Regions from separate parts of the Klebsiella sp. RIT-PI-d genome, predicted to be linked through region 1. Evidence: predicted binding sites of a transcription regulator. Region 1 holds the regulator's gene; each other region holds the start of a gene.
What was found. The regulator LexA, encoded in region 1, represses DNA repair genes until DNA is damaged. The targets are predictions, from matches to a motif close to TNCTGTATGTACATACAGNA.
Positions count from the first base shown of each region.

Region 2: rmuC (DNA recombination protein RmuC) is a predicted target of LexA. The motif match lies at 6,578-6,597, and genes of this name have one in related genera.
Region 3: AC791_RS10915 (metal-dependent hydrolase) is a predicted target of LexA. The motif match lies at 1,437-1,456, and genes of this name have one in related genera.

Region 1 is NZ_LGIT01000001.1:63,439-71,164, reverse strand. Features, by position in the region: gene AC791_RS00320 (maltoporin) at 1-529, shown strand, start outside; gene malM (maltose operon protein MalM) at 640-1,578, shown strand; gene ubiC (chorismate lyase) at 1,753-2,289, shown strand; gene ubiA (4-hydroxybenzoate octaprenyltransferase) at 2,264-3,136, shown strand; gene plsB (glycerol-3-phosphate 1-O-acyltransferase PlsB) at 3,257-5,677, opposite strand; gene AC791_RS00295 (diacylglycerol kinase) at 5,807-6,175, shown strand; gene lexA (transcriptional repressor LexA) at 6,285-6,893, shown strand; gene AC791_RS00285 (CsbD family protein) at 7,109-7,318, shown strand; gene zur (zinc uptake transcriptional repressor Zur) at 7,375-7,726, opposite strand, start outside.
Region 2 is NZ_LGIT01000005.1:63,344-71,069, reverse strand. Features, by position in the region: gene tatD (3'-5' ssDNA/RNA exonuclease TatD) at 1-344, opposite strand, end outside; gene tatC (Sec-independent protein translocase subunit TatC) at 386-1,153, opposite strand; gene tatB (Sec-independent protein translocase protein TatB) at 1,156-1,686, opposite strand; gene tatA (Sec-independent protein translocase subunit TatA) at 1,690-1,941, opposite strand; gene ubiB (ubiquinone biosynthesis regulatory protein kinase UbiB) at 2,026-3,666, opposite strand; gene ubiJ (ubiquinone biosynthesis protein UbiJ) at 3,663-4,268, opposite strand; gene ubiE (bifunctional demethylmenaquinone methyltransferase/2-methoxy-6-polyprenyl-1,4-benzoquinol methylase UbiE) at 4,281-5,036, opposite strand; gene rmuC (DNA recombination protein RmuC) at 5,126-6,535, opposite strand; gene udp (uridine phosphorylase) at 6,674-7,435, opposite strand; gene AC791_RS05770 (dienelactone hydrolase family protein) at 7,691-7,726, shown strand, end outside.
Region 3 is NZ_LGIT01000009.1:937,950-945,675, forward strand. Features, by position in the region: gene AC791_RS10910 (L-cystine transporter) at 1-697, opposite strand, end outside; gene AC791_RS10915 (metal-dependent hydrolase) at 835-1,416, opposite strand; gene hxpB (hexitol phosphatase HxpB) at 1,569-2,237, opposite strand; gene AC791_RS10925 (YniB family protein) at 2,450-2,986, shown strand; gene yciA (acyl-CoA thioester hydrolase YciA) at 3,019-3,417, opposite strand; gene AC791_RS10935 (septation protein A) at 3,414-3,959, opposite strand; gene AC791_RS10940 (YciC family protein) at 4,004-4,747, opposite strand; gene ompW (outer membrane protein OmpW) at 5,182-5,817, shown strand; gene AC791_RS10950 (hypothetical protein) at 6,005-6,637, shown strand; gene trpA (tryptophan synthase subunit alpha) at 6,903-7,712, opposite strand; gene trpB (tryptophan synthase subunit beta) at 7,712-7,726, opposite strand, start outside.

The DNA.
Region 1 (7,726 bases):
AGGCATTCCGCAAGGCTCCTGGACTGATAACGATATCGCCGTTGACCGTAACGTCAACAACGATGGTTCGCTGCTGCGTTTACTCGATCACGGTGCAATCACGCTCGCCGAAAAATGGGACCTGATGTACGTGGGTATGTACCAGAAGTTGGATCGCGATGACGACCGTGGTACTGACTGGTACACCGTCGGCGTACGTCCAATGTACAAATGGACGCCGATCATGAGCACCCTGCTGGAAGTTGGCTACGACAACGTGAAATCGCAGCAAACCGGCGATCGTAACAGCCAGTACAAAATCACCCTTGCGCAACAATGGCAGGCAGGCGACAGCATCTGGTCCCGTCCGGCGCTGCGCGTCTTCGCAACCTATGCGAAATGGGATGAAAAATGGGGTTACGTGAAAAGCAACACCGGCGCAATTGGCCGCTCTGCCATCAGCGACTCTACCGGTAACGGTCAGTTCTCCAATAGCCGCGGCGACAGCGATGAATTCAGCTTCGGCGCACAGATGGAAATCTGGTGGTAATAGCCGTATTGATGTTGTGAACGAAAGAGAGGCGCAAGCCTCTCTGTTTCTAAGGGGTGACGCGCTATTGCCTGGCCACCGTCACACCTGAGTACTTTGAGGTGATAACAATGAAAATGAATAAAAGTCTCGTTGCGCTCTGCCTGACGGCAGGATTACTGGCTGCGGCGCCGGCAGTCAGCCTGGCCGAGGTCAATTATGTCCCACAAAATACCGCCGCTGCCCCGGCGATCCCGGCTGCAGCTCTGCAGCAACTCACCTGGACGCCGGTTGATCCGTCGAAACAGCAAACCTCTTCCACTGCGTCCGTTGGACAACGCCTTGAGGTTCCGGGTATTACCGGCCCGGTCATCGCTTACAGCGTGCCCGCCAATATTGGCGAGCTGACCCTGACGCTGACCAGCGAAGTGAATAAACAAACCAGCGTTTACGCGCCAAATGTGCTGATCCTCGATCAGAACCTGACGCCGTCTGCCTTTTTCCCCAGCAGCTATTTTACCTATCAGGAACCGGGTGTGATGAGCGCCGACCGTCTTGAAGGTGTGATGCGCCTGACACCTGCCCTGGGGCAGCAGAAAATCTACGTGCTGGTCTTTACCACCGAGAAAGATCTTCAGCAAACGACCACGCTGCTGGACCCGGCGAAAGCCTATGCCAAAGGCATTGGTAATGCGATACCAAATATTCCCGATCCTGTTGCCCGCCATACCACTGAGGGTGTGGTGAAACTGAAAGTCAAAACTAACAGCAGCTCAAGCGTCCTGGTAGGGCCGTTGTTTGGTTCATCCGATCAGGCGTCGGTCACTGTCGGCAATACCGCCGCGCCTGCATATAGCGCACCTGCCGCCGCACCGGTTACCGCCCCGGCACCTGCTGCAAAACGTGAGCCGGTTCTTAATGACACCGAAGCTTACTTTAATCAGGCTATTAAACAGGCTGTAGATAAAGGCGATGTCGATAAGGCATTGAAATTACTTAACGAAGCAGAGCGTCTGGGGTCAACTTCAGCGCGTTCCACCTTTATCAGCAGTGTAAAAGGCAAGGGATGAGTGTTATCCCGCAATGCTGATGTTTAGGCTTAGCCTTTCGGTGCGTCCTTCGGGGCGCACTTTTTTTATCACTCTGCGCTGTGTTACGTATCTGTTGCGCTTTTGCATCTAACCCGCTCCTCATCACACTTTTCTGCGTTACAATGCTGTCAGACTTTGTACCGGAGAAACAGCATGTCACATCCTGCGCTAACGCAACTGCGTGCGCTGCGCTATCTTGATCCTGTCCCCGCACTCAATCCCGCGCTGCGTGAGTGGTTATTGCTGGAGGATTCAATGACCAAACGATTTGAGCAGCAGGGAAAAAAGATCAGCATTATGCTGATGCGTGAGGCGTTTGTGGATCGGCACGAGATCGGCGAAGAACGTGCATTTTTACCAGATGAATCGCGCTACTGGCTGCGGGAGATTATTCTCTGTGCCGATGATGAGCCGTGGCTGGCGGGCCGTACTGTTGTGCCGGAATCGACACTAAACGGTCCTGAGCTGGCATTACAAACGCTGGGCAAAACGCCGCTGGGGCGCTATCTATTTACCTCATCAACGTTAACCCGGGATTTTATTGAACCAGGCACTATTGACGATTTGTGGGGGCGGCGTTCGCGGCTGCGCCTTAATGGAAAACCGTTGCTACTGACCGAACTTTTTTTACCGGCATCACCGATTTATCAGAAGGAAGAGAAAAATGGAGTGGAGTCTGACGCAGAATAAGCTGTTGGCGTATCACCGCCTGATGCGTACCGACAAACCTATCGGCGCGCTGCTGCTGCTGTGGCCAACGCTATGGGCGCTGTGGGTGGCGACGCCGGGCCTGCCGCCGCTGTGGATCCTCGCCGTATTTGTCGCGGGCGTCTGGCTAATGCGCGCGGCAGGGTGTGTGATTAATGATTATGCCGATCGTAAAATAGACGGCCATGTAAAGCGGACCGCCAATCGACCTTTGCCCAGCGGGGCGGTGAGCGGCAAAGAAGCGCGTACGCTGTTTGCGATCCTCGTGTTGTGCTCCTTTTTGCTGGTACTCACGCTAAACCGGATGACGATCCTGCTTTCTGTCGCTGCGCTGCTGCTGGCGTGGATCTATCCTTTTATGAAGCGCTACACCCACTTGCCTCAGGTGGTGCTGGGTGCCGCGTTTGGCTGGTCGATCCCGATGGCGTTTGCTGCCGTAAGCGAAACGCTCCCGCTCAGCTGCTGGCTACTGTTTTTCTGCAACATTTTATGGGCCGTAGCGTATGACACACAATATGCGATGGTCGATCGTGATGACGACCTGAAGATCGGCGTGAAGTCGACGGCGATCCTTTTCGGGCAATACGATCGTGTGATTATCGGTATTTTGCAGGTGGCGGTGCTGGGATTAATGGCCGCTATCGGCTGGCTGAACGGGCTGGGCAGCGCATTTTATGCGGCTGTGGCGGTAGTGGGGATACTGTTTATCTATCAGCAGACGCTAATTTTCCATCGTCAGCGCGACGCCTGTTTTAAAGCGTTTATGAACAATAATTATGTCGGACTGGCGCTGTTTGTCGGACTGGCGATAAGTTACTGGCCATTCTGATAGTGCTTACTCTGTTCGCCTGACCCGGGGATAATTCACAGGCTGTGCAAGCGTAGCGCTGCCGGGCATAACGATGATGTGGCTTAATGCCGGATGAAGATCCTCATCCGGCATTTTTATTTACTCGCCCTGCGCTGCGCTCTCAATGGTTAAGCGGACGTCAGACGTAATTAACTCAGCCAGCATTTGATAAACCTTCATGGTTTCTGCCGGTTCGGCATCGCCGGTGTCGCTGATATATCCTTCATCGCGTAACGTGAGAACCAGAGAACTGAACACCGCTTTGTCGAAGAACTCCGGCGCGTTAATCCCGTGCAAAACCGACAGGCGCTGCGCCACGGTGCGGCTCTCTTTCTCAAGCGTACCGCGGTTTATGGATGGATTCGCGCTCAGCAGCCAGAAGGTGATGGCATAGCGCTGGAGCGTTTCGCGCGCGCCTGCGGCCAGCAGTTGTAACGTCCGCGAACGCGACGGATCAACACACAATCCGTTCTCGTTCAGGCTAATCAAGCCCTGGCGCGCCAGCTCTTCTGTCAGCGCATCAATCACGCAGGCTATCTCACCGGTTTCCCAGCGCAGGAACAGTTCGGCTTTCAGCATCGGATAAAGCAACTCCACATGCTCAAGCAGCGCCTCCCGCGAAATCTGCCGATGCTGGGTGACGATAGCGGCAATTAACGACGGTAACATCAGCATATGCGTGATGTTATTGCGATAATAGGTCATCAGCACCGCCTGCTCGCGTGGCAGAACGATGATATCGCCGATGGTGTCTTTATCGACCTGAAACTTGTTCATCTGCAACGCATGTTCGATCAGCGCATTTGCCGTCGCGGCAGGCGCAGTGGCATCCGGCGCGTAGGGAACATTGCGCAACAGTCCAAGATAACAATCCAGCTGCTGAGTCAGCTGCTCGCGGGTCAGAGAGCGCTGACGGGATGCCAGCAGCGCGGTGCAACACAGGTTCATGGCGTTAGCTGCGCCTGCATTGTTAATACGCACCATAAGCTCGGCGGCCATGCGATTTACCGTAGGTGTCAGCCAGGCCGGACGGACGGCTTCAATCGGATCGATGGACTCACGCCACTCAGGAACGTGATGATTAAGATAGGTCATCAGCGGCATGGGTTCGCCAAAGTTGACATAGCCCTGACCCAAATTGCGCAGCTTGCTTAAGCCCCGCATCATTTGCAGCAGATTTTCTTTCTCTTTCGTCGCGCCGCGCAGCTCTTTGGCGTAGGTACCGACTTCCATCACATGCTCATAGCCGATGTAAATCGGCACGAGGGTAATTGGACGCGTACCGCCGCGCAGCATGGCCTGAATGGTCATCGACAGCGTACCGGTTTTAGGATCCAGCAAACGGCCGGTACGTGAGCGCCCACCTTCAACGAAATACTCTACTGAATAGCCACGGCTGAACAGCTCGCCGAGATACTCGCGGAATACCGTTGAATAGAGCTTGTTGCCTTTGAAGGTGCGGCGAATAAAGAAGGCACCGAGACGGCGGAAAATCGGTCCGGCAGGCCAAAAGTTCAGGTTGATGCCCGCAGCGATGTGCGGCGGCACCAGGCCCTGATGATAGAGCACATACGACAGCAGCATGTAGTCCATATGGCTGCGGTGGCAGGGTACATACACGATCTCGTGGCCGTCATGCGCCAGTTGCCGCACGCGTTCGGCGTTATGCACGTTAATCCCCTGATACAAACGGTTCCAGGTAAAGCCCAGAATACGGTCGGTCAGGCGGATCATCTCATAGGAAAAGTTAGCGGCAATTTCTTCCATCAGTGCAATGGCGTTTTGCTGCGCCTTTTCATGGGAGATTTTTTTGCTGCGCGCTTCATCTTCTACCGCACGGGCAATGGCTTTGGAGGCCAGTAGCTTATTAAACAGATCCTGACGGGCAGGCAGACGCGGTCCGACGGCAGCCAGACGCTGACGCGCGAAATGCATACGCGCAACACGCGCCAGCTTTTGCGCAATGATTTTATCCGTGCCGTGTTCGTCGGCCATGCGGCGCAGCGAAACGGACGGCGAAAAACGGACGAAACTGTCGCGGCCAAGCCAGGAAACAGCGAAGAACTTTTGCACGCCGTTAAGCATTTTTAGCGGCGGATTAACTTCACCTTTTTCACGCCCCGGCGACCGACCGAACATGATGGAAACAGGGACCATTTGTACGTCGAGAAGTGGATTACTGCGATGCAGATCCAAATAGTCGTGGAAGAGTTTGATAGACTCTTCTTTCGGCGTGTAGTACCGGAACACACGTGGGCCGCCATGAATAAATACATAACGCGGCAGCAGGGTGCCGTCGATCTCCAGAGGCTCCAGAGGGTCGGGCAGATCGTGCGCCAGACACTGCTCGCGTAGGGTCAGCAGGTCCGCTTTTGAGTTGTACGGCAATACGTACATAATAGGGCGGGACGAGTCCAGGCCCAGTTCCTGCGCGGGTTGCGCCGGAATAGATTTGCTCTTTACCAATACGCTTAATGGTAAATTCAGTAATTTGTAGTAAATTCGTGGCCAGCCAGACATAAACGATGTGAAGCCTCTGGTTAATCATGCAAATGCGCTGCAAGGATATCAGAAAGTGAACCGATTTTCTGAGCTTACGCAGGATGCGCGCTATATCATTGACGCTAATAATGTAAAAAGGTTCTTTTAATGGCCAATAATACCACCGGTTTGACCCGGATCATCAATGCAGCGGGTTATTCCTGGAAAGGATTTCGTGCAGCATGGATCAACGAAGCTGCTTTTCGCCAGGAAGGTGTTGCTGCTCTTGCAGCCATTATCCTCGCATGTTGGCTTGATGTAGATGCCATTACTCGCGTGCTGTTAATCGGTTCGGTGCTGCTGGTCATGATTGTCGAGATTTTAAACAGCGCAATCGAGGCGGTTGTCGACCGGATTGGTACGGAACGGCATGAGCTTTCAGGCCGGGCTAAGGACATGGGATCGGCGGCGGTACTGCTGTCAATCGTTGTCGCACTCATTACCTGGGCGACATTATTGTGGTCGCATTATCGTTAAAGGTCGCAAAAGTAGAAAAGTCTCTGCTTTTTCGCCCCGATAATGGTTTCAAAATCGCCGTTAACTGTATATACTCACAGCACAACTGTATATACACCCAGGGGGCGGAATGAAAGCGTTAACGGCCAGGCAGCAAGAGGTGTTCGATCTCATTCGGGACCACATCAGCCAGACAGGCATGCCACCAACGCGTGCGGAAATTGCGCAACGTTTGGGGTTCCGTTCCCCAAATGCGGCTGAAGAACACCTTAAAGCACTGGCGCGCAAAGGGGTGATTGAAATCGTCACCGGCGCATCACGCGGTATTCGCCTGTTGCTGCAGGAAGAAGAAGGTTTACCTCTCATTGGCCGCGTTGCCGCCGGTGAGCCGCTGCTGGCACAGCAGCATATTGAAAGTCATTATCAGGTCGATCCCCTGCTGTTTAAACCGAGCGCTGATTTTCTGCTGCGCGTTAGCGGTATGTCGATGAAAGATATTGGCATCATGGACGGCGATTTACTGGCCGTGCATAAAACGCAGGACGTGCATAATGGCCAGGTTGTCGTGGCACGCATTGATGAAGAAGTTACCGTTAAACGTTTGAAAAAACAGGGTAACGTCGTTGAGTTGCTGCCTGAAAATAGCGATTTTTCACCCATTGTGGTTGACTTGCGCAAGCAAAGCTTCTCCATTGAGGGTCTGGCTGTAGGCGTAATCCGCAACGGCGAATGGCTGTAAGCACGAATCGAATTCTGCGGTGCCCCGGGTGCCGCAGACATATCTCTTTCCTTTGCAGAAATCCTCAACCTCTTCTCACCTCGCAGGGTTAAATATTCTTAATTTGCCGCAGGGTGCAGGATCGTCTCCTATACTTATTCATACGTTCAGCAGAAAGATACGCTTTCTGAGCGACAAAGTTCACATGTTTTGTACCCCAAAAAGAGGACATAATTATGAATAAAGACGAAGTCGGCGGTAACTGGAAACAGTTCAAAGGTAAAGCGAAAGAAAAATGGGGTAAACTGACTGACGATGATATGACTGTCATCGAAGGTAAACGCGATCAGCTCGTGGGTAAAATCCAGGAACGTTATGGTTATGAGAAAGACCAGGCGGAAACTGAAGTAAAAGACTGGGAAACCCGCAACGAGTATCGCTGGTAAGAGTAAACTCAGCTAACCCCTGAGAAGACCTACCCCCCTGAAAGGCCGCGCCGTAGCTAGCGCGGCTTTTTCTTGCTCTGAATAGAATGATCGTGATGGCACTCGCCCGGATGGCGACATGCCTCGACTTCAGCACACCCGGCGCACAGACCGTGTGCTTCTATCACGTTATGCCGCAGGGCAAAACCCATTCTGGCTGCCAGAGCATGCATAATATCTTCCACGCCTTCTGCCCCTTCTTCTTTAACCACGCCACAGCGGTCGCAGATAAACATGGCCGAAGTATGCGTATGCTCAAAGAGGTGACACAACACGTAGCTGTTAGTGGATTCCACTTTGTGTACAAAACCCTGCTCAAGTAAGAACTCAAGCGCGCGATAAACTGTCGGCGGCTTAGCCTGAGGCTCT
Region 2 (7,726 bases), on a different contig from region 1:
GCCAGTTGCGCACTGAATGCGGCTTCCTGTGCCTGTGGCGTAGAATAGTTACGATTGAAATCCAGGCCGCATTCGCCAATTGCCACCACTTCCGGCTGCGTTGACAGCGCATAAATAGCATCAGCAACGTCCTGGCTCCAGCTGCTACTGTCGTGAGGATGAACGCCAGCCGTTGACCAGCATCCTTCTAATTGCGTCGCCATCCGCTGCGCCTGCTCACTTTCATGTAGATTGGTGCCGGTTAACAGCATTCCTTTGACGCCTGCGCGCTGCGCACGTTCGACAACATCCATATAATCGTTGGCAAACTGCGAACTGGTCAGATTTACACCGATATCAAACATAGTATTCCCTACAAAAAACCGCCCTTTTTGGGCGGTTAACATTACTCTTCGCTTTCTGTTTCCTGCTCTGCATCATCGTGGCGGGTGCGACGTTTGCCAACGTAGAAGCGGGAGAAAAACAGGCCCACTTCAAACAGACAGTACATCGGGATCGCCAGCAACGTCTGCGAAAAAACGTCCGGCGGCGTCAACAGCATCCCGACGACAAATGCGCCAACCAGCACATAAGGACGTTTGGCACGCAGATCTTCAGGCGTGGTTATACCCAACCAGCAGATAAGAATAATGGCGACAGGAACTTCAAATGCCACGCCAAAGGCCATGAACAGCGACATAACAAAGCTCAGATAGCTGCTAATATCCGTCGAAACCTGTACCCCTTCTGGCGCGGTGTGCGTCAGAAAACCAAACGCCAGCGGGAAGACGACAAGGTAGGCAAACGCCATACCGATATAAAATAGCAGCGTACTGGAGACCAGCAGCGGCATGACCAGGCGGCGTTCGTGCTTATAGAGTGCAGGCGCAACGAAAGCCCAGACCTGATAGAGGATCACCGGTGCGGATAAAATGACCGATACCATGAAGGTCAGTTTTATCGGGGTAAAAAACGGCGATGCCACATCGGTGGCAATCATTGTTGCGCCCAGCGGCATTTGCTTAATCAGCGGTGCGGCGACCAGGTGGTAAATGTCATTAGCAAAGTACACCAGCGCCAGGAAAATGGCGACAACGGCAATAATGCTGTTAAGCAGGCGCTTGCGCAGTTCAATAAGATGCGCGATAAGCGGTTGAGTATCTTCTACGGCCATGTTTACGATTTATCACTTGAAGAAGAGGATGAGTCAGAAACCGGTGCGGCTACCGGCTTTTTTGCCAGCGTAACGGGAGCATCACTCGCCTGTGCCTCAGGCTGTAGAGGAGACTGCTCCTCGGCGCTGGCCTGATGTACTGCGGTTGCAGGGGTAACGCCTTCATGCTGTGCTTCGTTGCCTTTTACCAGCGGATTATGGATGGTATGGGCTTCGTCACTCTCTTTCTCAGGATCGTGAGCGCTGTAAGAACGTTTCATAGATTCCGCCGCTTCCCGCAGTTCATCCATTGAGGCTTTCAGCTCAGGCGATAAATTATTGAGGCTGGCCTTCTCCACTTTCTTCAGGCTGTCCTGAAGCTCCTGGAGCTTTAATTCCTGCGCCAGCTCATTTTGCACTGTTGAGGCCAGAGAGCGCATTGCGCGGATCCAGCCGACAACCGTTTTGACAGCGACCGGCAGACGTTTTGGCCCGAGAACAATCAGGCCAATCACGAATACCAGTAGCAGTTCACTAAATCCAATCTCGAACACGAATTACACCTGCTTGTCGTCGTGGCGTTTAATCTCTTCTTTTTTGGCCTCTTCCTGCTTTTCAGTCAGCGTTTTCGCCGTGAAATCAGCATCCTGAGAAGACGTATTCGGCTTGTCGTCATCGCTCATTGCTTTTTTAAAGCCTTTGATCGAAGACCCCAGATCGGACCCCAGAGAACTGAGTTTCTTGGTACCAAACAGCAATACCACGATAACCACGATAATCAATAACTGCCAAATGCTAATACCACCCATACAAAATCCTCACTATCAACTCGCAGGACGGCGAGCGTGAATAACTAAGCAGATCGCATAGCATTTGCGATCGCGATACAAAATTTAGCGCGTTTTACGCCAGCCAACGAGCCACGAGACAATGCCAGCGGCAATAAGCCATGCAGGCATCATTTCCCACTCGGGCCGATTAATCAACAGCAACGTGCCGCTCAGAATCAATGTTGCCCCGATACCAAATAAATAGCGGGACTGGCCTTGCCGCACGTGATTGGCCTGTAATTCAACGGCTATTTTATCAACACTGTACTGCAATTGCTTGTGCTGGCGCAGGCTGTTGTAGATCAGTTCAGGTAATTCCGGCATTTTCTCAATCCAGAACGGTGCTTTTTCTTTGCAGGCTCTAATCAACGACGGAATGCCGACCTGATCCTTAATCCATGTCTCAAGGAAAGGTTTCGCCGTTTTCCACAGATCCAGCTGCGGGTAAAGCTGTCTGCCCACGCCTTCAACATAAAGCAGCGTTTTTTGCAGCAGCACCAGCTGCGGCTGCACTTCCATGTTGAAGCGGCGCGCCGTGTTAAACAGATTCAGCAGTACGTGACCAAACGAAATTTCAGCCAGCGGTTTCTCAAAGATAGGTTCGCAGACGGTGCGTATGGCAAACTCAAACTCTTCAACGTTGGTGTCCGGCGGTACCCAGCCAGAATCGACGTGAAGCTCAGCCACTTTGCGATAATCGCGGTTGAAAAAGGCGATAAAATTCTCTGCCAGATAGCGCTTATCTTCTTTGTTCAGCGACCCTACGATGCCGCAATCAATACCAATATATTGCGGATCTTCCGGATGTTCATAGCTGACGAAAATATTGCCCGGATGCATATCCGCATGGAAGAAGCTGTCGCGGAAAACCTGGGTAAAGAAAACCTGAACACCACGCTCGGCCAGCAGTTTCATGTTAGTGCCATGCTGCTCCAGCTGGGCAACATCGGAAATAGGAATGCCGTAAATACGCTCCATTACCAGCATGTTCTGGCTACAGTAGTCAGAATAAACTTCCGGCACATACAGCATTGGACTGTTTTCAAAATTGCGGCGTAGCTGAATGGCATTTGCCGCTTCGCGCAGCAAATCAAGCTCATCAATCAGCGTCTTTTCGTACTCGCGCACCACTTCCATCGGACGCAAACGACGGCCGTCCGGTAATAGCCGTGGTACCCAGCGTGCCAGCCGGTGAATAAGTTTCATATCGGCTTTGATGACCGGCAGAATATCCGGGCGGATCACTTTGATGACCACCTTTTTACCGGTTTCTTTTAGCGTCGCCGTATGAACCTGAGCAATCGAAGCCGATGCCAGCGGGTTGATATCGAAATCGTCAAACCATGTTTCTACCGGTCTGTCACCCATCGCTTTTTCGATCTGCTGCTTAGCAAGTCTACCGTCAAAGGGAGCCACTTTATCCTGTAGCAGGGCGAGCTGATCGGCAATCAGCGGCGGGAAAAGATCGCGACGTGTTGAGAGCATTTGCCCGAACTTAATCCACACCGGACCAAGCTCCTGCAATGCCAGCCGCAGACGTTCGCCTAACTGCCGATCTTTATGCCGGTTGGGCATCCAGAATAGCGTACGCCGCCAGAGCCTTAGCGGCAACGTCAGGCGCATTCTTGGGATCAGCTCATCGAGTCCATAACTCAAAAATGTCTGGATGATAAAATACAGGCGGCGAACTTCACCTGGCGTCATTTGTCCTCCAGTTTTTCCAGCCGTGTCGTTAGATTATCTGCTGCACGTTCGACGGCAGCGACTTCTTCAGCAAACCATACAACTTCCAGCGCGCCGGGCGCCAGACGCCACTCTTCTGTCAGCGCATCAGCGACATACCTCTGCTGACGCCGCGCACTGTGATTAAGAAAGGTCGCTCCGCGCCGTAAAACCCGGCTTATGCCTTCAGCCGCGATATCGCCGGTCCATGGAGCCAGTAATTCCGCCGGGTCCAGTTCTGCCAAATCGCTTAGGGCAACAAAATTTTGTACCACCTGAATGTCGCCGTTAACGTCCAGCTCGCCGCTACGGATTAACGCAGTGAGCTGCTGGCGATCGCGCAGTTTTGGCAATACGCTCAGGCGAGTGGTTACCGTACAGTCCGCTTCACCTTCCCACTCACCCAGCACATCGACCTGCCGCTCGCTAAAGCAAAGCACCAGCGGCGATGAGAACTCTTTCAGCACAACGCGTAATACTTTCCCGTGCAGACGCTGACGAGCAGGTTTCAGGCCGCGCTCACGCCACAAAAAGGCGTTGAGGGCATTCTCTACGCCCGCAGTGATTAAAGGTTTGAACGGCATGACGCTCTCCTGTTAAAACTTATAGCCACGGTGCAGCGCTACAATACCCGCCGTCAGGTTGTAGTAGTTTACGTTTTCCATTCCGGCATCTTCCATCATCGCTTTCAGGGTCTCCTGGTCGGGATGCATACGGATAGATTCGGCCAGATAACGGTAGCTTTCCGCATCATTGGCGACCATTTGACCGATACGCGGCAACACGTGAAATGAGTAAGCATCATAGGCTTTACTAAGCGGATCGATAATCGGCTTCGAAAATTCCAGCACCAGTAAACGTCCGCCCGGCTTAAGTACGCGGTACATGGAACGCAGCGCTTTTTCTTTGTCGGTAACGTTACGCAGCCCAAAAGAGATAGTGATGCAGTCGAAGGTATTATCCGGGAACGGCAGCGCCTCGGCATTAGCCTGAACGTACTCAACGTTACCGACGATGCCCAAATTGCGCAGTTTTTCACGCCCCATTTTCAGCATTGAGTCATTAATGTCGGCCAGCACTACCCGGCCAGTCTCACCGACGAGGCGAGAGAATTTTGCCGTCAGGTCGCCTGTTCCCCCTGCCAGATCCAGCACGGTTTGGCCGCGACGTACGCCACTGCAATCAATGGTGTAGCGCTTCCACAGACGATGAATGCCGAATGACATCAGATCGTTCATGACATCATATTTTGCAGCTACCGAATGGAATACATGCGCCACCATGTCAGCTTTCTGTGCGCTGGCGACAGTCTGAAAACCAAAATGCGTCGTATCCTGAGAATTCTCGTCCATCTTAAGGCCTGCTTATCAAGAAATTGTTCGTAAAGTGTAACAGATCGAGGGCATTTCCCCTATGACTCAACCACCACGAGGAAAGGAGTTTAGCGCATGGATCGCGGCGTTTCTGTCGGGCACTGGCTCTCATCATTGGCCTCTGCTCCTGAGCGTAGTCGAAACTCCTCATCCTGCGCGGTTGCCTGCTCGGTTAAATCCGGATTTATCTCGCGCTTAATCTCGACGCCAAGCGCACGAAAAGCCTCTGCCTGCGCCAGCACGTTGCCGCGTCCCGATGTCAGTTTTTTCATGGCCTGACGGTAGTTATCCTGCGCTTTATCAAGACTCTGGCCGATGGACGACATGTCGTCCACAAACAGGCGCATTTTGTCATACAGGCGGCTGGCACGATCGGCGATGTGCTGTGCGTTGCGGCTTTGATGCTCATAACGCCACAGATTTGCAATGGTGCGTAGCGCCACCAGTAATGTAGTCGGGCTGACTAACATAATATTATTTTTCAGCGCTTCGGTGATAAGTTCCGGCTGCCGGTCAATGGCGAGTAAAAATGCCGGTTCAACGGGGATGAACATCAGCACATAGTCAAGACTGCGCAGCCCCGGAAGCTGCTGATAATCTTTGCGACTGAGCAGACGAATATGGTTGCGAACGGAGGCAATATGCTCCTGAAGCGCGGCTTCACGGGTATAGTCTTCTTCAGCATTGAAATAGCGCTCATAAGCTACCAGGGTCATTTTGGCATCAACCACGACATCTTTGCCTTGCGGCAGGCGAACAATCACGTCAGGCTGCATACGCGAGCGGGTGTCGGTTTCGATACTCACCTGCGTTTCATATTCATGACCGTTGCGCAGCCCGGAAGCTTCCAGCACGCGGGTCAGCACTACCTCACCCCAGTTCCCCTGCGCTTTGTTATCGCCCTTTAATGCACGCGTTAGATTCAGCGCTTCCTGCGCCATTTGTGCATTAAGCTGCTGGAGATTACGAATTTCATGCGCCAGCGTATGTCTTTCCCGCGCTTCCTGACCAAAGCTGTCCTGCACCTGACGACGAAAGCCGTCGAGCTGATCGCGCAGCGGCGTGAGCAACCCGTGCAGGCTTTGCCGGTTTTGCTCGTCTACGCGCCGGTTGCTGTGTTCGAAGATGCGATTTGCCAGATTTTCAAACTGTTCACTGAGCCGTTGCTCGCTGTTGATCATTTGGCGGGTTTTATCCTGCGAGGCCTCAAGACGCGTGGTGACCTCGCGCAAATCAGCCTCCATTGAGGTATTAATTTCCCGCAGGCTGCGCAGTTCATTATTCAGCAGGTCGCACTCATCGCGCCAGTGACTGTGCTGGGCAATCTGCTGTTTTGCCGCACTTAGTTCGCCAAAAATATCGCGCTGTTCAGCGAGGATATCGGCCTGCTGCTGCGCGGCGCGGTAGCTTGCTGCCAGCCAGCCGACGACGATCCCCGCCAGCATGAGTAGCACGCTGATAATGATTGCGCTGTCCATTTACCCTCCCGCATGATTCATTCCTCATGCAAAATACGGGCTTGCTGTATAAACGTCCAGCCTAAACGGTTTTTCTGCGAGGCTTTACGCAAAAAGAAAGGGCCGAACGTGTCGGCCCCTGGTAAAACAAAAGAAAATTTAGAGAAGGCGACGGGCGGCTTCAACCACAATTTTCACCGCGTGGCTTTCGGTTTGTTTCATGGTTTCAGCGTTCGGAATTTCCTGCTGGGTACGATTAACAATCACACCGGCAACCATTCCCGCGCGCAGGCCCTGGCTGGAGCACATGGTCAGCAGGGTCGCAGATTCCATTTCATAGTTCATGACGCCCATGGACTGCCACTCTTCCATAGAGCCTTTGAAACGGCTAACGACACGTCCGGAAAGGGTATCGTAGCGCTCCTGACCTGGATAGAAGGTGTCAGAAGACGCGGTAACACCAATGTGCGTTGTCGCACCAATCGATTTTGCAGCCTCGACCAGGGCAGTGGTACATGCGAAGTCGGCAACAGCCGGGTATTCCATTGGCGCGAAGTGCAGGCTGGCACCGTCCAGACGGACAGACGCGGTAGTGACCAGAACATCACCCACATTAATGTGGGGCTGGATAGCACCGGTCGTGCCTATACGCAGGAAGGTACGAATACCGAGCTGCGCCAGCTCTTCAACGGCGATAGAGGTAGAAGGTCCGCCAATACCGGTAGAACAAATAATGATGGCTTTACCGTCAAGTTCAGCACGCCAGGAGGTAAATTCGCGATGCGATGCCAGTTTAACCGGCTTATCCATCAGCGCGGCGATTTTTTCCACACGCTCAGGATCGCCCGGGACGATAGCCAGCGTAGCCCCTTGTAGATCGTTTTTGGTGAGGCCGAGATGAAAAACATCAGACTTGGACATAAAAAGACTCCTCTGTGGGTCGGTTTGTCAGAAGAAGCAAAAAGGTACTCTACAGAAGTGACCGGAATAATTTCGTGACCCGAGTCACTCATGAGAAATCTTGTTGCAGTTTATTTCTACGCAATAGTGACATGCATCACACTAATGTACCGAAATAGCGTAACCATCAACATGATGAATTGTCCTTTAACGCGGAAAATTACAGATGCGGGGTCTATAGTTAACACTGCGCTAATACTGGGTACGGAGAATGCCATGACTACAGATCGCCAGCCGGGTTTTGCCCCTGCC
Region 3 (7,726 bases), on a different contig from region 1:
CCAGGCGGACCAGTTTCATTACCCAGCTTTGCAGCGTATCGATGGCGGTTAATACGCGCTGACCTTTGGCAACGTCATCTTTCAGCAGCTTCAGTGCCGCCACGCCGAGGAAGGCGGCGAAAATTACCACGCTGATGATGGAGGTGGGATTAGCACCCGTGAGATCGGCAAAAGGATTCTTCGGAACAAAAGAGAGAATAAGCTGAGGCACGCTCAGATCGGCCACTTTCCCCGCATAGTTACTCTCAATGGCACTCAGACGCGCCGTCTCCGCCACGCCCTGAACCAGCCCCTGGGCTGAAAGACCGAACAGGTTGGTGACCAGCACGCCGACGAGCGCGGCAATAAGGGTGGTAAAGAGCAGGGTGCCGATAGTCAGTACGCTTATTTTACCCAGCTGTGCAGCGTTATGCAGGCGGGCAACGGCACTCAGAATTGAGGCAAATACCAGAGGCATCACGATCATCTGTAGCAGCTGAACATAGCCATTACCGACGATATTGAACCACTGAATAGAGCTTTTCAGTACCGAACTGTCGTCGCCATAAATCATCTGCAACGCCAGGCCAAATACCACGCCCAGTACCAGACCGGCCAGCACTTTTTTTGCCAGACTCCACTGTTTGTGACGGGTTTGCCCCAGCACAAACAACAAAACGACGAACACGATAATGTTCGCTATCAATGGAAAATTCATCCCCGTTCTCCTGTTTATAATGGTCGGCTTAGAAACGCCGACTCAGATGGCGCAAGAGTAGCAGAAGTGTGACACGGGTCTTATATCCAAATGGAATGGCTTATAGCTAAAGAATAAAAACGCCTGATATATCACCTTTACGGTTGGTTAATTAAGCGATAAAACCCGGTTTGCAACGTATTGATCACGCCTGATGACCAGCGTACCGCGCTGCTATCTGGCAGATTCTGCGGCATCCAGATAGCCCAGGCAAATAGCGCCATACACAGTACGCGTTCAAGCTGATTACCTTTGCGTGGCGCCAGGATGGGAAGACGAAAGCGCCAGCGGCAGGGCCATAACAACGGCACTCCGGCAGGCGTCAGCATATCGGCAAGAATATGACTCAGATAACCCAGTACCAGCCCTTGTACGGCGTCAGCCGGAATAACCCAGCTTGCCGGGACTTTAAAATAGCAAATTGTCAGACCGCAAAAAACGGCTAATAAACTGTGAGTGAAGCCACGATGGCCAAAGGCCCGGGCGATGGGCTTTGAGATCCAGCGAAGGCGCTGCCCAAGAAATGACTGCGGATGATCGATGTCCGGCAAAAGACACGTCAGAATGGCAGACGGAATAATATGCCACCAGTCTCCCTGCGCGAGCACAGGGGTAAGCTCGGCGTTTTTGGCAAAAACCGCACAGGCAATAGAAAAAAGAAGGTGCCCTTCCGCCGTCATGATAAATAGTGGACCCGCTAAACTGTTATTTCATCCAGTATAGGGTTTTTATACAGTATGCGAAAGAGGTGACGTTGTAACTCAATGTCACAATTTACGTGGCGGTGTGAGGATGGGGTCAAGAGGGCATTCAATAAGAATGCCCAACGAAATTAACGGCGTAAATGCGCGGCGGTTAAATCGACTAAGGAAAGCAGTTTAACATCGGCCAGCGCATAGCGCGGATCGTGCGCAGTTTCTTCAGCCGGTACCACAATTGAGTGCATTCGCGCGGCTTTGGTGGCAATCATGCCATTAACAGAATCCTCCAGCGTCACGCAGCAAAGCGGGTCGACGCCTAATTTTGCTGCACAGTCGAGGTACACTTGCGGGTGCGGTTTACTGAACGGCAGTTTTTCGGCCGAGGTGAGGGCATCAAAATCATCACGTAAGTCAAACATGCTCAGCACATTTTCCAGCATTAGCAGCGGTGATGCGGAAGCAAGACCCACTTTCAGCCCTTCAGCTTTACAGAGTGCAATGGCCTCACGGACGCCGGGTAGCAGCGGACGCGCATCGGCAACCAGATCCATGGTACGGCGTATAATGCGTGCAGTGACCTCATCGCGCCCCGGCCCCCGCCACGGCTGCTGGTCATACCATAACGCCACGACCATATCGATCCGCAGTCCCAGCAGATCCGGCAGCTCATTGCGCCGGGAAATGTCGACGCCAAGATCCGCCATCACCTCCAGTTCCGCCTGGTCCCATAAAGGTTCAGAATCAATGAGCAGGCCATCCATATCAAAAATTGCGGCAAGAATTTGTCGCTGAGTCGTCATTGCACCCCTCCTCAGGAGTTCTGTCCATCCCGCTTTGCATACGTTTTTCACTGCGCCAGCGCGGGCTTATCCGCTAATGCAAAGTATTCAGACTGTCGTTTCCATTTCAATACAGAGGTTGTTATAGCACATTGCTTTTAAAAATCGGGCGAAATCGGGTATCAGCGGGTAGAATTAGCAGCGATAACAAAGCGTCTTTATAAGGGGAATCCATGACGTATCAACAAGCTGGACGCATCGCCATCATCAAACGGATCGCCGGTTGGGTGATTTTTATTCCAGCAGTCGTTTCTACCCTGATTTCAGTGCTGAAATTTATGTATGCGCAAAGCGAAAAGCAGGCGGGCATAAATGCCGTGATGCTGGACTTTGCCCACGTCATGATTGAAATGATGCGTTTCAACACGCCGTTCCTGAATTTCTTCTGGTTTAACTCGCCGCAGCCGCAGTTCAGCCACGGCCTTAATCTGATGTTCTGGGTTATCTTTGCGCTTATTTTCGTTGGGCTGGCGCTACAGGCATCCGGAGCGCGGATGAGCCGTCAGGCGCGCTTCGTGCGTGAAGGGGTTGAGGACCAGATGATCCTTGAAAAGGCGAAGGGCGCAGAGGGGATGACCCGGCAACAAATCGAATCGCGCATTGTGGTGCCGCGCCACACGATCTTTCTGCAAATCATACCGTTATACATTACGCCCATCATAGTTTTGGTGATTGGCTACTTCTTTTTTTCACTGCTGGGCTTTATGTGATTATCATCGCCCGGCCTGCGCCGGGCGATAGATCACGCCGCTGGCAGCGGTCGTGGTTTACCGTCGCTATCTACCGCCACATAGATAAATAACGCTTCAGTTGCTTTGTAACGCTGGCCAATCGGCTCCGACGACACTTTCTTGACCCACACTTCAACGTTAATCGTGATCGAGGTTGTACCGCGTTTGATGCAGCGGGCATAACAGCATACGACGTCGCCCACCGCGACCGGCCGCAGGAAGGTCATGCCGTCGACGCGCACCGTCACTACGCGACCCTGCGCGATTTCTTTGGCCTGAATAGCCCCACCCATATCCATTTGTGACATCAGCCAGCCGCCAAAAATGTCGCCGTTGGCGTTGGTATCGGCAGGCATCGCCAGAGTCCGTAAAACCAGCTCACCCTGTGCTAACTCATTGGCGATTGTCATTTTGCGGATTTCTCGTCCTGCGGCATGTGCCGGTAGATATAAATACCGCTAAGCAGCGTAAATACCAGCGTTAAGGCGGTCAGCCCAAAGACTTTAAAATTAACCCAGATATTTTGTGGCAGCCAGAAAGCGATATAGATGTTAGCCAGGCCGCAAACAATGAAAAACAGCGCCCAGGCGATGTTCAGCTTTGCCCACACTGCCGCAGGCAGCGTCAGCTCTTTGCCGAGCATGCGCTGGATCAATGGCTTTTTCATCACCCACTGGCTAAACAGCAGCGCGCCGGCAAACAGAGCGTAAATCACCGTGACTTTCCATTTAATAAACTCGTCATTATGGAAGAACAGCGTCAGTCCACCAAACACCGCCACCAGCACAAAGGTGATTAGCGCCATTTTTTCGACCCGACGGTAGCGTATCCAACTGTAGATCAGGACCACAGCCGTGGCGACGATAAGCGCGGTGGTCGCCGTGTAGATGTCGTACAGTTTGTAAAAGGCAAAAAAGACGACCAGCGGTAAAAAATCCAGAAACTGCTTCATACAACGATTCCGTAATAGTAACGCCCGCCTGGCGGGCGACAGGGTTAAGAGCGAATAAGCATGTACAGGCGAAACAGATAAATAAGCAGTATCGCGGAAATCAAATTACTGACTGTATTAGCGACTACGGCACCCAGCAGCGGTGTGAGCGCGGCGAAATGGGATGCCATCATCAGCAGCAGCGTTTTGGCCAGCAGCCAGAAAATAATCGCGGGGGCGACCAGACGCATATTCGCCCATGCCAGACGCATACTGGCACGCAGTGAAGCAAAGATGCCCATCTTCTCCTGCACCAGAATAATGGGCGCAAAAGACAGAATGATCGCCAGGATAACTCCCGGCACCACAATCAGCATAATGCCTATTTGCACCAAAAAAGTGGTCAACAGAATAAGCAAAAACAGCTTAGGGAGCACCGGCGCACTGGCACCAATCGCGCGCAGGGCGCTAACGCGTTGACCAGCAGAGATCAGCTGGATCATCAGCAGAACGCCCCCCGCTAACAGCGCATTGCCGACCAGACCGGAAAAGGTGGAAATAGCCGAGGCATGGAGCAAGACCCGCTGCTGCTCAGGCGTCATGCTCTGCACCAGGTCAAATAACCCGCCGCTGGCGGCCAGGTTGTCTCCGCTGCTCAGGATTGAAAGCTGCTCCTCACTGGGTGAAAAAGCATGGCCAAGCACTACCGTGATAAATGCACACAATAAAGCAATCAGCAAAATGGTAATGAACTGATTACGAAAAAAATTACCCGTGTCACGGTAAACGGACTTCGCCGTGATAGACATGCACTCTCCTTGAGTATTGCAGCTGTTGTTAAGCGGACGATTGTACCCTGGATAATGCATCAGTGGCAGCATCAGTAAACGTAAGTAATGGTCTGGCTTTGTAAAGGCGCGGTAAGACTCGGTGAGCCGCACAGATCAAACAACCCACTGTTGAACGGAGGTTTTAATCGTGGCTATGGGAAAAACGCGCGCGATCGTCACTGAATAGGTCCTGCGTCAGTTCAGGTATTGAACAAAGAGGGGGAATTTCGCTTATGCAAATAATTGGCAAAATTGATCGAGGTGCAAAAACTAAAGTCTGTTTCAGAACGTAAAAATTAATCCAGATCAATGAATGTTAAATCTAAGGATTAAATGTGATCTCTGTTAGATCACTTTTACCGCTTTATGGGTATATTTCACGCGCTTGAGAAAACCATAACGATGGAGTGGATATGAAAAAGAGTGCGGTGGCAGCATTGATTTTAAGCAGTCTCTCTGGGAATGTCTGGGCGCATGACGCCGGTGAATTTTTTATCCGTGCCGGTTCGGCAACGGTACGGCCTACGGCGGGTTCAGACAATGTTCTTAACAGCCTCGGCGGATTTAATGTTGATAACAATACGCAGCTGGGGCTGACGTTTAGCTGGATGGCGACCGACAATGTTGGGGTGGAGCTGCTGGCAGCAACACCGTTTCGGCATAAAGTCGGTACCGGGCCGACGGGCGATATCGCCACGGTTCATCATCTCCCGCCCAGTTTGATGGCGCAGTGGTACTTCGGCGACGCCAGCAGTCAGGTTCGGCCGTATATCGGTGCGGGTGTTAACTACACCACCTTCTTTGACGAAAGTTTTAACAGCACTGGTAAAGCAGCGGGATTATCCGATCTACATTTAAAAGATTCATGGGGCGCGGCGGGTCAGGTTGGTCTGGATTATCTTATTAACCGCAACTGGCTAATTAATATGTCAGTCTGGTATATGGATATTGATACCGAGGTCAAATTCAAAGCAAATGGCGTTCAGCAGAATGTGAATACGCGACTTGATCCGTGGGTCTTTATGTTCTCAGGCGGCTATCGCTTCTGATTTTTTGTTACAAACTGGCCGTTATCGGCCAGTTACCGCCGCGTATTCCGCAGGCGGGTTTTAACGATAAAAGCCTTTTATGCGACAGAAGCCATAACAGGCACACTTAAACAATGCGTATTGGTACAAAAAGGTTATTATCGTCGTCTAAGATTTTCCTTAATTTGTCCTTAAGTAATGACGGCATATGACACTGAAAACACAATTTTCTGCGGCGGCATTATTTTTGCTGCTGTTAGCAGTCCTGTTTCCCTTCGCAGCAGACCTCCACTTCCCGCTACTACACGGTAAAGTCGTTGACTGGATTGAAAATGGTCAGGCGCTGTGGCTGTTGTTTGGCGCGGTCTTTACGGCTGCCTATATTAAACCACTATCGTTAGATAATGGCGCACGCCAGTTCTGGCTTTGGGCCGTCGTGTGGTGGGTCGTTCTGCTGGGAAGAAGCACCAGTTGGGGGCGAGTCTATTTCCCGGAAGATCCCAAATGGGTCTTCAGAATTATCTCCGTGCTCTTAATTGCGGGCCTGGTGCTGCCAGTCTTTTTGTCTTCAGTATTGCGTAAAGAGATTGCCCTGAAATTACGCACTGCTGAAATCCCGCTCTGGATGATGATTATCGTGGTGCTGACTTTCCTGATCTCTGACGCCGTTGAACACCATCGTCTGATTGCGCCGCTGTTTTTACATGTTAAACAGTACCAGGATCTGATTGAGGAGTTGTATGAAATTCCCTTTATGGTGGGATTATTTTTTATTACCTGGGATTTAATGAAGAGTGAGAAACGGGCGTCTGCGTTCTCTGTAGCACATGCAGGTCGCTAAAAAAAAGCCCGCCGTAAAGGCGGGCAAGTGATACTGGAAGCAATGTGAGCAATGTCGTACCGAATACCCGAGTATTTCGCTCAACTATTCGGTAGTGAGAAAGATAATCTTTATCATCTTCATAATCAACCCCTTCTTTTGTGCGGTCGCCCTCAATTCTGTCTTTACAGGTATACTAGTGTTAATTCATTCAGGATTTGACGAGGCGAACGCGGCGAGGGCGGAAAAAAGAGCGCCGCCCGACGTTAGCCGGACGGCCTGACTATCAGGCGTGTGGCGTAGCCGCCTTCATCTTTTGCACAAAGGCGCTAAGTTCGGTCAGCATGTTCTCGGGCGCATTGAGATTGTTTTCAATGATCTTGACAATGGCCGATCCGGATATGGCTCCGGCAGCCCCGGCGCTGATGGCAGCCGTGACTTGTTCCGGTGACGAAATACCAAAGCCCTGTAGCGGTGGGGCCGCGTTGTATTCTGTCAGTTTCTCCACCAAATGATGCAGCGGCAGGGCGGCCTGATTTTCAGCGCCGGTGACGCCCGCCCGTGACAGTAAATAGGTATAACCACGGCCGTGCGAGGCAATCTGGCGCAGTAACTCATCATCAGCATTCGGCGGGCAGATAAAGATCGGCGCAACGTTATGACGCAGCGCCGCCTGACGAAATGGAGCCGACTCTTCAACAGGCACATCTGCTACCAGCACCGAGTCCACGCCCACACGTTCACAATTGGCATAGAACTCATCAATACCTCCGCTAAATACCAGGTTGGCATACATCAGTAGCCCAATGGGAATGTCCGGATATTTCTGACGAATGGTTGCCAGCATTTCAAAGCATTGACTGGTATTCACGCCTGAGGCAAATGCGCGCAGCGTGGCGTTCTGAATGGTAGGGCCGTCGGCCAGCGGATCGGAGAACGGAATGCCCAGCTCCAGGGCATCAGCGCCCGCAGCAATCAGGGTATCAATAATTTTCAGCGACTGTTCCGGGGACGGATCGCCAAGCGTCACAAACGGGACAAAAGCGCCTTCCCGACGGTCTTTCAGTCGGGCAAATAACTGTTCATAACGTTCCATCAGATTTCGCCTCG